DNA from 4 places in the Syntrophotalea acetylenivorans genome. Region 3 is predicted to be linked to each of the others. Evidence: riboswitches for the same ligand, from Rfam matches in the RefSeq annotation. Region 3 holds a riboswitch; each other region holds the start of a gene.

Region 1 (3,208 bases), 130 kb from region 3:
CCAGGGCCACCTCAACTTCCGTGTCCTTGGGATTTGAGCTTAGCGCAGAAAAAATTTCGAATTCGACTCCCGCTGCGGCGAGGTATTCAGTTGCTTTGTCGATCCAACCGGTTTCCAGCAAACCGCTGTCGGTCACCACAAGGGCCCTGAAGGCACCGCTGCCTGCAGCGCTCTCGCCGAGATGTTGCAGGGCTCCCGGACCGAAGATGACTTCCGGAATGACAAATTTACTGATATTCATGGTTTGACCGCCGAGAAATGAGGTTTTTCCGCCCGTAATCTATTCTTTGACACAGCATCTGCTTCAAAGACTTAGCATAGATTATTAAAATACTATGGGTGAAGCTCGGCAGTCAATGTGAATTAATGCGGTATACCGCATAGTTCGCGTGATTGCGACGGTTAACGAGAACCTCAGTACTCAAGCATATCGGCGTAGCGGCTAAGTAAGTGGATGTTTACCTGGTCGCCGGCTTGAAAATGATCGCGATCTTCGGGCAGCAGCGCAAGGGCATCGGCCTGGACCATGGTCTTAAGAATGCCGGTGTTCTGATCGCCGGAGCAGCTAGCCAGATACTTGCCGTCTCTTACTTCAATGCTGACTCGCTGAAAATTGAGAACGCCGAGGCGTTTCTTGGTCAAGTCCGTCAGCAGTGTGGCTTCGATCAGGGGTTTGATGACTCGGCTGTGGCCCATCATTTTAAGCAGGGCGGGTCTGACCAGTTCTTCAAAGGTGACCATGGTCGATACGGGGTTGCCGGGCAGGCAGAAGATCGGCGTCTTGTCGAGGCGGGCAAAAGTGGTTGGTCGGCCCGGTTTGATTCCCACGCGGCAAAAGAGGGTTTCCGCACCAAGTTCGTCGAGTACGGTGCGGACAAAGTCGCGGTCGCCGGTCGATACACCTGCAGAGGTAATCAAGGCGTCGGCCTTGAGTCCTTCAAGCATCTTTTCCCGAGTTGCTTCGCGGGTGTCGCGGGCGATGCCAAGGATGGTCGGTTCGGCGCCGATTTCCCGCAGGGCTGTGGCCAGGGCCAAGGTGTTACTGTTAATGATTTTGTCTTCGGTCAGCGGATCTCCTGGTTCGATCAATTCATCCCCGGTCGCCAGGATGGCTACCCTGACCGGCCGATAAACCGAGACAAAGATCTTGCCAAAGGAGGCGAGCATACCGACCTCCGCTGGCCTTAGAATCGTGCCGGTGGGTACGATCACTTCTCCGCGCTGAACGTCTTCTCCTTTGTGGCGAATGTGAGATCCAGCTTTGACCGGCTTGGGGAAGTGAACGCCACCCTCGGTCTCTTCAGTATCTTCCACGGGCACAATGGCATCCGCTCCCTCCGGAAGGGGGGCGCCGGTCATGATCTTGACCACGGTGCCGGGTTCCATCGGGGACCCGAGGGAGCCGCCGGCAGGGATAAAACCGCTAACGGGAAGAGTGGTTGGTTCCTGGCAGTCGGCTGCACGCACGGCATATCCGTCCATGGCCGAGTTGGTCCAGCGGGGCATGTCCCACAGGGCCGTGATGTCTTCGGCGAGAACACGACCGCCGGCATCGAGAATGGACGCCCGCTCAAGGCCCATCAGGGGGACTTGGTTAAGAATGGTGGCACGGGCTTCTTCAAAGCTGGGCATAGAAACTTCCTTCCTAAATGCTTTGCTGGTAGCTGATTTCGGCACTCTGTAGAGATGCCTTGATATATGAAAACGAATATTTGTGAAGATTTAAATCTCAAAGGGCGCTGGCAGTTCTGCGCGGTACCCTGCTGCTGAGAATAAAGAGATATTACAATTTTATTCTGGCACTCACTTGCAGTACGAGAGACCTGCGATATAACTGTGTCCAGGCTTCAGCTTAGTTTTTAAACTGTAAGAAGAGCAATAGAACAACGTTTAACTTTCCCATGCGTTTTCGATCTTTAAGTTACGTGTCCGGAATTGAAAAGAGGTTCTTGTCCTTTCGGAAAGAACCTCCGGTGCGTCGAAACACAAGGTGCGGCGCAGAAGGACTCTCCTTTCCAAAGCGGGAGGTCGCACCGTTTCCAGCAAGACCCGTAGGCCTCTGACCTTGGAGTAGATATCTTTAGGTCGGTCGGCTCGGAGATCGATTAGATTGTATGTCAATGCGCAGCCCCGGATTCGCTCTTGAGAAAGGTCTTGAGATGACTTCCGGGGTTGATGTCAGTTTAAAATCCGGTTTGCGAAAGCCTTTCTGTGAGCGCTTTGCTGCAAAATTGTATGCGACGCTAGAAATTACACCAATGGTAGGGCTTTTTCAACAGAAAAGAGTGTTTGCGTGACCTCCGGGGGCGGGGTTTGAAGCGGACCCGGCGAGGACATGGTGCATAATGTAACACCCGCAAGAGACCCATAATGGAACACTTTGACACGTAATGTTTGCCCGGGTTGTTGTTTTATTGTTCGTTGGGCGTAATGGCGGTGCTTTTTGCTCCCCTGGGAGGAGGGTCTTGGTCGAGAAAATTAAACAGCGATTTGTTTTTCTCTTCAGGGGTTGCCAGCAAGGGCGCTGATGTTTGGCCGATTTGGAGGCTCTTTCAGGGAGGTTATGGGTCGGCGTTTGATCCCTTAATTGTTGCATTAATGGAGCGCTGGCATCCTAATTGCTCTATGTTTTGGCTCCGACGTTATGGCATCTTTAAACAGTGTTTTGTTTTTTTGATGAATAGTCTTGACAAAAGATGTTTATGTGCCAAAATCAATTTCAGTAAACAGAAAGGAAGGGGGGTGAAGGCGTAACACTTTAGAATTCTTTTGGTGGTAGAAGGCTTTATAATTGTGCAAGCTCTTTCAACAAACAAAATCTTGAGGAGGATTTACCATGCCTGTTGTTAATCTCGCTGACACTACTTACGGCTTCTTCATTCCTAGCGTAACTCTGATGGGTGTTGGCTCTGCTAACGAAGTTGGCGCTAAAGCTGCCGAGCTGGGCGCAAAAAAATGCATGATCGTTACCGATGCTGGCCTGAACAAGATGGGCGTGGCTGCTAAGATTCAAGATAACATCAAGGCTGCTGGTGTTGATTGCATTATCTATGATGGTGCTGAGCCTAACCCGACCGACAAAAACGTTCATGACGGCGTTAAGGTTTTCCAGGACAACGGCTGTGACTTCCTCGTTTCCTTGGGTGGCGGTTCTTCTCATGACTGTGGTAAGGGTATCGGCCTTGTTTGCGCCGGTGGCGGCCACATC
Region 2 (3,208 bases), 400 kb from region 3:
TAATCTGGCAGCTTTATTGGTAAAACAAGCCCCTGCTTCGCCTAAGAACGGAGCAGGGGCTTGTTTTACCAAAGGACCAAGAAACGAGTGGGACTTTTCACAAGGAAAAGTCCCACTTTTCAACCGTTCTTAAATCTAGAATCAACGCCCCCTCTCGGGGAGATTGATCCGATCAGCATGTTTCGATATTACTCGTCGCGCTCGTAGTCAACGATACGTGCTGCAACGGTCTTGATGCTGAGCAGGTCGGAGTAGTTGATGTTGTTGCCCAGGTAGTTGTTGCCATCGGTACCGCAACCGAGGGTCAGTGAAGGCGGCAGCTTGTTGTAGATGAGACCAACGGAGCCGTGTACCGCAGGCTGGTTGAGGAGCAGACGGTTAGCCGGGATTTCCATGGCGAACTTGTCGAGAATTTCCTCGTCCTGAGCGTGGACAACGGCGGTGTGACCGGCGCCGCCCCACAGAAGCTGCTTTTTAGCTTCGTCGATAGCGGTGTCGGTGTCCTTGAAGCAGATGTAGCCGAGAACCGGGGAGAGCTTCTCATGGCTGAACCAGTCTTCCTCACCGATGCAGGTCAGGGGCACCAGCAGCAGCTTGGCGTCTTCGGGAATCTCGATACCGGCCAGCTTGGCAATGGCCTGGGGAGACTTACCGACGATCTGCATAGCAGGAACGCCGCGTTCCTTGTCGAACATGACGGCTTCGAGCTGGGCTTTTTCTTCCGGCTTAACCAGGTAGGCGCCGCGCTCGATCAGAAGCTTAACGGCTTCGTCGCAGGTGGCCTGGTCGTCGAAGATCATCGACTGGTCGGAGGAGCAGATGGTGCCGTTGTCGAAGGTCTTGGAAGCGATAACGTTGTTAACCGCAACGCTGAGGTTAGCGGATTTGGAGACGAAAACCGGGGTGTTACCGGCGCCGACGCCGATGGCGGGGTGGCCGGAGCTGTAAGCAGACTTAACCATAGCGTTACCGCCGGTGGCAAGAATCAGGTTTACGTCGGGATGGTTGAACAGCATGCCGGTAGCTTCGATGGAAGGAGTATCGATCCACTGAATGCAGTTTGCAGGAGCGCCGGCGGCAACAGCTGCGTCGCGCATGAGCTCAGCAGCTTTAACGCTGCACTTTTGAGCGCGGGGATGACAAGCGAAAATGATGGTGTTACGAGTCTTCATGGCGATCAAAGACTTGAACATGACGGTAGAGGTCGGGTTGGTGGTCGGAGTAGCGGCCGCCAGTACACCGAAAGGCTCGGCAACATACTTGACGCCTTCTTTTTCCTCGATAACGCCAACGGACTTCTTGTCTTTGAAGTACTCGTAAACGATGTGAGCGCCGAGGTGGTTCTTGATGGCTTTGTGATCAGCCCGGCCGATGCCGGTTTCTTCAACGGCCATTTCGCCGAGCATGACTTCGTTAGCTACGCTGACCTCATCCATAGCCGCGGTAATCTTGTCGACCTGCTCCTGGGTGAAGGTCTTGAACTCGTCAGCAGCCGCCCGAGCATTGGCCACCAATTGATCGATCATTGCCTGTGCCATACCTAATTCCTCCTAGTTCTTGTGTTGTTGAAGCTTTGCGCTTAACCCGATTGCCAAAAAGTGCCTACGAGATAGAGCAACAATTAAAAAAAAGAGACAGGGGAGCATGCACGTCTTGCGTCCTTACGGCCGCAGATGCAATATCCTCCGACTCCTTTCCAAATACGGGAGGCGCCACCGTTTCCAGTGAAACCCACAGCCCACCTCCCCATAGCGTCAAGCCTTAGGGAAGACAGGTCAGAGCCGAACCCGCCTGCTTGCCTTAAATGTGCTACAAACAATCACTACATTTAATGCTCGTTAGGCGATATTCCATAATTTGTACCACACACATTTATACCAAACCGACTTCTCTCGCGCAAGAAAAATAATTGTTATTCTCAGCCTTAAGCAGGCCTCTCCCTACACCTGCCGAGGCCTGCTTTTAGGCATTAAAACAGGGTTTTCTAATGCGTTTTTACTGCACGGATCAAACTCAGCACTAGCATCAAAATCACCGACTATAAAAAAAGCGCGCCGGTCAGGAGGGAAAAACCGCGCGCGCAAAAAAATTCTTAGACTGATTTGTTAGTGATCTAGCTTTGATTTTAGTCTACCACCGCCGACATCCTTTGCAAGAGACTTTCAAGGGCGTTTTGTCCAGTTGGGCAGCATAGGTTTATGCTCGACCTGAGCAACAGTCAGACGAATGATGAAACGGGCACCCAATTCCCCGTTCTGCACTTCGATATCACCATGGTGATGCTCGATGATTCGATGGACAATAGATAATCCCAGGCCTGTGCCATCCTGACGTGTGGTAAAAAAGGGATTGAAAATGTTCCTCATCACTGAGGGCTCAATTCCGCCGCCCGTATCCTCCACCTCCAAGGCTACCGCCGGTTCGCCACGAAGGTGCGCAGAATAGGCCCTGACGGTCAATGTGCCACCTGATGCCATGGCCTGACGCGCATTGCCAACCAGGTTCAGCATCACCTGACGTAACTTCTGTTCGTCTCCTTGAATCGGTGGTAAATTATCAAGAATTTCCTTCTGCAAAGAGATTTCCGCCCTCTGCAAGGCCTCCGCCTCCAAAACCAAAACCTCTTCAAGGATCTCGACCAAATGGCAATCGACTAAACAGAGCATCTGCTTTTTGGAAAAGGCCAGAATATTGCCCAGCATCTCTTCCATGCGCCGCACTTCCCGAACAATGATCTGACTGTATTCTCCCGACTTGCTGTTCGCAGGCAACAACCCCGCCAGACGATTGGCGTAACCACCGACGGACACGAGAGGATTGCGCAGCTCATGAGTCACCGAAGCGGCTGTCTCACCCAAAGCCGCCATTTTTTCCCCCTGAATCATCTGCTCCTGGGTTTCACCCAGATGGCGATGAGACTCTTCCAGGCGCTGCATTAACAAGCTGTTTTCCATCGCTTGAGCTGCCTGATTGGCAAACAGTTCAAGAAAACGCCGCCGCTCCGGCGCAATCTCTATGCTGCTGCCCGGAGAATCGACAAGCAACACACCAAGCACTTTGCCGTGACCAATCAGGGGAGCGCAAGCACAATGCCCGACACTGAATAGTTTTTTCAAATCAGCAAAGGAAGGGGTCGTTTGTTCATAGTCTGAAACCAGCACGACCCTTTCCTGCAACACAGCCTGGACCAGAGGATGCTCACTTTGCT
Region 3 (3,208 bases):
GAAGCGCCAATACACAGCAATTGAAAACCCTTGCCGAGAATGCCGGCCGACAAGGTCGTTTTTTACCGGAGGTTGAATACGCCCTGCTTCACGATCAGTGGCGGCAAGCGGTGGTCTTCTTTGAAGGGCTTAAAAACATCCTGGCTAACCCTTATCTTGCTGCCAGCGCCAGTAGTTCCGCCTCCAACTTTCACACTCGCCTGCTGCAACTGAGAGACGCCGTCACCGAAAGCTTGACCAACAATCCAAAACTTCCCATTGAATGGCAATGGAAACTTCATAATCTCAAAGGCAACACCGCCGTTTTGCTGGCGTATAGTGTCCTCTACCATGAAAAAGACGGCCGCAAGGCGGCAAAATTCCTCAGCGACGCTTTAATCGATTATAAAACCGCTATTCAACAGGTAGACAAGGTGAGTCTGTCCTCTCTCGAAAGAGCCCTGCCTCGCTGGAACCTGGAACTGATCATCGCCGTCGGCGAATACCGGCGTCTCGGCCTGACTGAGATTCCCCCTGCGGACATGACCCGGATACAGGAGCAATTACAAACCTACATCCCCGAGGCACCGGGATTCTCACCGGGCGTGCCGGCCGAAACCCGCGTCGAAAAATAGGCGAAAACCATGCAATTTTCACAACCATGGGTCCTGTGGTTGCTCATTCTATTGCCGATCGGTCTTTATTGGCTGACAGCCAATGAACGCTTTGTTCGCCGTGTGCAACGGGCTTTTTCCAACCAGGCCTCCACCACTAATCAGCGGCGGGCTGGCGTTCGCATAATTACCGCAATACTAGCCTTGCTGACCCTGATCATTGCTCTGAGCGGGCCCCATTTCTGGGCGATGCTAAAAGACGACCCACGCCGGCATCTAAAATTGGCCATCGGAATCGATGTCAGCAAATCGATGTTGGCCGAGGATGTAATCAATAAAGAAATCTCGTCAGCTAATTCTACGGAGATCGTCAACCGGCTGAATTCGGCCAGTTTGTTGGCCCTGCGCCTGTTTGAAGAGTTGGACGGCGAACAGGCCGGCTTGTTCTTTTTTGCCCGCAACGGCATCGAAGTCGTGGCACCGACCAGGGACCAGGGTTTTTTGCGGTATATGGTGAAACATACCCGCCTGGGTGAACTGACGGAATCTGGCAGCGACCTGAAAATGGCCATGACAACAGGAGCCGGGCTCCTTGGGGACCACATAAACAAAACCGCTGGCGCCATTGTATTAATTTCGGATGGGGAAGATACGGAGAACAGCCCGGACGAGCTGATTACTCAAGCCGAAGAAATGAATCGTAACAGGGTGCCGGTTTATACCGTCGGAGTAGGCCAGGCCGAGAAAGTATACATCCCTATTCGTCGGCCCGGTACAACACGCATTGAAGGTTTCTATACCGACCCAGCCGGCCACCCTCTGCGGACGCGTTTGCAAGCTTCCAATCTGCGCTCTATTTCAACAGCCAGCGGAGGAGCCTATTTCTCCCTAGGTGATACGGAACCACGGATATTAGCCCGCGAACTGCTCTCACTTATCCCCGAATCGACCGAATTGGCAACGGATGTGCCCCGCAGCCGCAGACTGCGAGACTGGACCCCATTTCTGGTGGTTGTCGGGCTGGTTCTCTACATTGCCAATCGTCTTCTTTGACCCCCTTTTGTTCCATTTTGGAACACAAGAAAACATTGCTTAATGCTAACCATCTACGCTCAACCTTGAACCCTTTTGAAGCAACCCTTTAATTTCAAAAGAAGTTTTGCGACCACAAGGCGCACAGCAAGACTTCTCGCAATAATGGCGCGATTCTTGTTAGTTAAAAGAGCAGTAACTATGGGTATTGAACTTTTAAACGATCTTTGATATAACGCAGTTCTACAATTTCAAAATGCGCTTTTACAGGCGCGTTGCACTTGCACTCTCAATCTCCGAGCATGACAACCTACGAGGAAGGTCCTTATGGTTGCCAAGCCGACGGGTTCCGTTGGAAACAACGGTGCCTCCCACCTTTGGAAAGGAGATTTTTCCCGGAACCGTTCCAAAAGCAACACTTGGGAGGAAAAGAAGATCATGAACAGAATTTTCCGCGTAAACATGAAGGACCTCACCTGCAAGATCGAAGAAGTCCCTGAAGCTTGGGCCGGCCTCGGCGGCCGTGGCCTGACTTCCACGATCGTTGCAGCTGAAGTACCCCCCACCTGCCACCCTCTCGGTCCTAACAACAAGCTGGTTTTCGCTCCCGGCCTTCTGACCGGCACCCCGGCAGCTCAGTCCGGTCGTATGTCTGCAGGCGCCAAGAGCCCTCTGACCGGCGGCATCAAAGAGTCCAACGCCGGCGGCACCAGCGCTCAGCAGTTCGCTAAGCTCGGCATCAAAGCCATGATCATCGAAGATCAGCCTGAAGCCGGCAAGTGGTATGAACTGCACGTCAACAACGACGGCGTTACCTTCCACGACGCTTCTGCCCTCAAAGGCATGCAGAACTTCGACGTCATCGACGCCATGGAAGCCAAGTACAATCCGAAAATCGGCGTTTGCTCCATCGGTATCCCCGGCGAAGAGCGCCTGATGGCTGCTAACATCTCCGTCAAAGACCCTGATCACAAGATCCGTAGCCACGGCCGTGGCGGCCTCGGCGCCGTTATGGGCTCCAAGAACATCAAGGTCATCACCATCGACGATTCCGAAGGCAAGAAAGTTGAAATCGCCGACAAGGACAAGTTCCGCGCTGCTGCCAAGGTTTTCGCCAAGGCCATGCTCGACCACCCGGTTACCGGCGAAGGTCTGCCCATCTACGGCACCAACGTTCTGATCAACATTCTGAACGAAGCCGGTGGTCTGCCCACCAAGAACTTCTTGTACGGTTCCTGCGAGCACCACGACAAGGTTTCCGGTGAAACCATGCACGACGTGATCGCCAGCCGCCCCAACGGCCACACCAAGCACGGTTGCCACGCCGGTTGCATCATCCAGTGCTCCCAGGTTTACACTGACGATAAAGGCGAGTACATCACCTCCGGTTTCGAATACGAGACCGTTTGGGGCCTGGGCATCAACTGCATGATTGAAAGCCTCGACGATTGCGCCCGTATCGACAACGCCATGGACAACATCGGCATCGACTCCATCGAAGGGGCCGTACTGATCGCTGTCGCCATGGAAGCCGGCGTTATTCCCTGGGGTGACGGCAAAGAAACCCTGCGCGTGATGAACGA
Region 4 (3,208 bases), 470 kb from region 3:
TATAAGGCTGTCCTGGATTACTGCTTTCTGTCCAGGACAGCCCAAATCAAAGGATTAATAGGTGAGACTCAGACCGGCCAGAAAGGTACGTCCAGGCGTGAGGAATCCTTCTTCGTGATAAAACTTATCCGTGATATTACTAACTTCGACAAATACTTTCCCGTCCACGTCCCATTTGCGGCCAAGGTTCTGCTCGAGCCGGGCGTTGAGCAGAAAGAAATCCGGTCCCTGCTTCCAGTTGTCGTCATTGTCCTCAAAATACTGCCGTTGGGTGTAGGAGGCCTGGGTGCTTGCGGTCAAACCAAAACCAAAGCGGTAACGCAGGTCAAGATTCGCACGGTGACGGGGCCGTCCTTCCAGTTCACGACCGTTCCATTCGTCATCGGTTCTCTGTTCGGTTTCCAGATAAGTATAGTTGAATCCCATCCAGAAATTGTCGGTCACGTCCGCACCTAAAGTGGCCTCGATGCCTTGCGTGTGTGCCTGGCCAATGTTGGTATAATAACTTGCCCCTTTGGGCCCGACCTTATCGATCAAATCCTTGATATCGTTGTAGAAAAAAGCCACCGAACCGCTGACCCTGTCGTTGAAGATGTGAGTCACACCGATTTCATAGCTTTGAGTTTCCTGGGGGTCGAGATTGGGATTGCCACCGCTCACATCGCTAAACAACTGCTTGAGATGGGGGAAGCTGATCTTCTTGGCCATGGAGCCGTGCAGAGTGGTATTTTCCGACAGGGTCACCACCGCCCCGATCTGGGGATTGAAGGCATGGGCGCTGCCCGGCACCGGCTGATCATTGGCTTCGCGGGGATCAAAGTAGTCATAACTGGCACCTAGGGTCAAAGCCAGCCAGTCATTAGGTTTAATTTCGTCCTCGATGCCGAACGTATAGGTATCGGCACTGTATTCACCAACGTCTTCCCAAGGACCGCCACTCTTGGGGATTTCGCTCTGTTCGCAGTCATCGCGTACAAAGCTCAGGCCAACCTTGAGGAAGCTCAAAGGACCGAAATCCATAAATGTCTGCAGATCGCCACCGACTGTATAATTGTCGTAGGTGGAAGCAAGCCAGAAGTGCTTGTGGTCTGCAGTGAAGGTCAGATCTTCCTCAACCAAACTATCTTTATGGTCGACATAATAACCCCGGGCCTTGACCCGTAGCCAGTCGGTAAATTGTTTTTCCCCAACCAGGCTGACATGCCACTGCTCCCACTCATTGAAGCGCCAACTGCGATTGGGCACACCCTTGGGGTTGTTGTGATAGTCGAAGGTCAGATAGAGGCTGGTATCTTGATCCGGCTGCCAGCCGAGCTTGGCATTGATAGTGCGCTTCATATATTCGCTACCGTCGCGCTTACCGCCGTCCTCCACAAACGGGTTTCCATCAACAGTGTGTTCCCCGATAAACATCGGATCGCTGTCAAAGTCATTGGACAGGCGATAACCGTCGGACTGGCGAAAACTCGTGGTCAGCCAATAGCTAAACTTGCCGAGAGTCGCACCTGTATTGAAGATGTAATTTTGAGTGGCGTAGTTACCCCAGGAAGCAATAACCTCGGCTGTAGGCTTGGCCCCGGCCGTCTTGGTTACAATATTGATAACCCCGCCAAAAGTATTGGCGCCGTAAAGGACCGAAGAGGCCCCCTTGGTCACCGTGATCTTGGCGACTGCATCGACCGGAAGCTGGGACAAATCCAGTTCGCGGTAATACTGCTCATACAGAGGCACACCGTCGATCAACACCTTCAAATCGCTCTGCTCGAAGCCACGTACGCTGACGTAACTCTGGCCTTTGCCGCCGACTGCTACATTGACACCGGGCAACAGCTCCAGAGCCTCGGCTACAGTCTGGGCTCCTCGCTGTTTGATATCCTCAGCGGTCACCTCGGTAACGGTGGTAGCCAGATTGACCACCTGCTGTTCGCCGGTAACAATAACCTCACCGAGCGAAAACACCTCGCTGTCCGCTGCAAAACCGGGCATTGCCGGCAGCATTGCCAACAGGCACATCCAGACCAGCGGTCTAAACAACCTTGCACTCATAATAAATCCTCCTGAAAATGTCCCATCGTTTTCAATACACCCAAATTCCATAAAAAAATGCGCTGACGGGTCTCCCCGCCAGCGCACCATATACCTTGGAATACGCGTTCGCAGGTCGACTCCTTTCCAAATACGGGAGGCGCCACCGTTTCCGGGGGCACCCATCGTTCAAGGTGGCTTAGCTATGGCCTTAGCCGGCCTTGAATCGGAGTGGACTTTATGTTAACGGGCTAAAAAACCCTCTTTCATTAAACTTCAAGCTCTCGTTGTATAGCAAAGGGAATAGCGATTGGCAAGTAAAAATGTTGGGATTTGTCAATTTTGTGACAATCGAACGGTTTGGCGCGGTTGTTATATAATTGGAATACGCAGACTGAACTGATGGGGACAGACCATTGACCACAAACGGGGAGGAACGAATGAAGAGAACCATCGCTCACCTGATAATCCTGTTGCTGGGCATGCTATTGCTAACCGTGGGTTGTCAATCGACGCGACCAACCACCAGGCAGCTGCTGCAAGAGGATTATATGCACATGACGGATGCCGAACTGCTTATCTACTACCAACAATTGGTTGAAGGGGTTGAAGAACCACGCTCAGGCGGTGGCGGTTTCGGTTTTGGACTGGGAGTCGGGATCGGCGTAGGCAGCAGTAGCTCGGTGGGCCTTGGAGCCAGCAAGGGGCCGGAGCGGGAATATACAACGGAAGCCCTGCAGCAACGCCGCGACCAGGTTCGCCTGGAACTGGCCCGTCGCGGCCTGGAGCCAACTACTTTATACTGAATTTCTGCAATATTTCGTCCGGGGCCTGGTCGTACCGGGAGAACTCCATGCTGAAAGTACCGCGTCCCTGCGTGGCACTGCGCAGTTCGGTCATATAATCGAACATCTCTGTCAGGGGCACCTGGGCCTGGATGACCTCCATCTCCCCGCGGCTCTCCATACCATCGATGCGACCACGCTTCTGCTGCAGGGAACCGAGGACCTTGCCGGCGCTTTCCCTTGGTACCATCAGTTCCAAGGCCATGATCGGCTCAAGCAGGGTCGGTTGCCCCTGGCGGGCGGCCACTGCCAGCCCCCGCTGGGCGGCTGCCAACAGGCCGGCTTCGGTGGTGGTACTTGCCTCGTAAGGTGCTTCGGCCACCTCAATCCGCAGATCG

Evidence for each region. A riboswitch is a leader RNA that binds a small molecule or an ion and turns the genes downstream of it on or off. The one in region 3 is predicted to bind molybdenum cofactor.
Region 1: it holds a riboswitch for molybdenum cofactor, as region 3 does, so the genes downstream of both, A7E78_RS10950 (molybdopterin molybdotransferase MoeA) here and A7E78_RS11555 (aldehyde ferredoxin oxidoreductase family protein) in region 3, are expected to answer to the same signal.
Region 2: it holds a riboswitch for molybdenum cofactor, as region 3 does, so the genes downstream of both, A7E78_RS09685 (aldehyde dehydrogenase family protein) here and A7E78_RS11555 (aldehyde ferredoxin oxidoreductase family protein) in region 3, are expected to answer to the same signal.
Region 4: it holds a riboswitch for molybdenum cofactor, as region 3 does, so the genes downstream of both, A7E78_RS09355 (TonB-dependent receptor) here and A7E78_RS11555 (aldehyde ferredoxin oxidoreductase family protein) in region 3, are expected to answer to the same signal.

What each region holds. Positions count from the first base shown of each region.
Region 1 covers NZ_CP015519.1:2,381,598-2,384,805, forward strand. The annotation lists gene A7E78_RS10945 (iron-containing alcohol dehydrogenase) at 1-241, opposite strand, end outside; gene A7E78_RS10950 (molybdopterin molybdotransferase MoeA) at 415-1,632, opposite strand; molybdenum cofactor riboswitch at 1,993-2,112, opposite strand; gene A7E78_RS10960 (iron-containing alcohol dehydrogenase) at 2,837-3,208, shown strand, end outside.
Region 2 covers NZ_CP015519.1:2,112,264-2,115,471, forward strand. The annotation lists gene A7E78_RS09685 (aldehyde dehydrogenase family protein) at 189-1,538, opposite strand; molybdenum cofactor riboswitch at 1,674-1,793, opposite strand; gene A7E78_RS09690 (ATP-binding protein) at 2,163-3,208, opposite strand, start outside.
Region 3 covers NZ_CP015519.1:2,515,570-2,518,777, reverse strand. The annotation lists gene A7E78_RS11565 (hypothetical protein) at 1-614, shown strand, start outside; gene A7E78_RS11560 (vWA domain-containing protein) at 624-1,646, shown strand; molybdenum cofactor riboswitch at 1,908-2,029, shown strand; gene A7E78_RS11555 (aldehyde ferredoxin oxidoreductase family protein) at 2,064-3,208, shown strand, end outside.
Region 4 covers NZ_CP015519.1:2,045,007-2,048,214, forward strand. The annotation lists gene A7E78_RS09355 (TonB-dependent receptor) at 55-2,046, opposite strand; molybdenum cofactor riboswitch at 2,150-2,269, opposite strand; gene A7E78_RS09360 (hypothetical protein) at 2,466-2,831, shown strand; gene fusA (elongation factor G) at 2,818-3,208, opposite strand, start outside.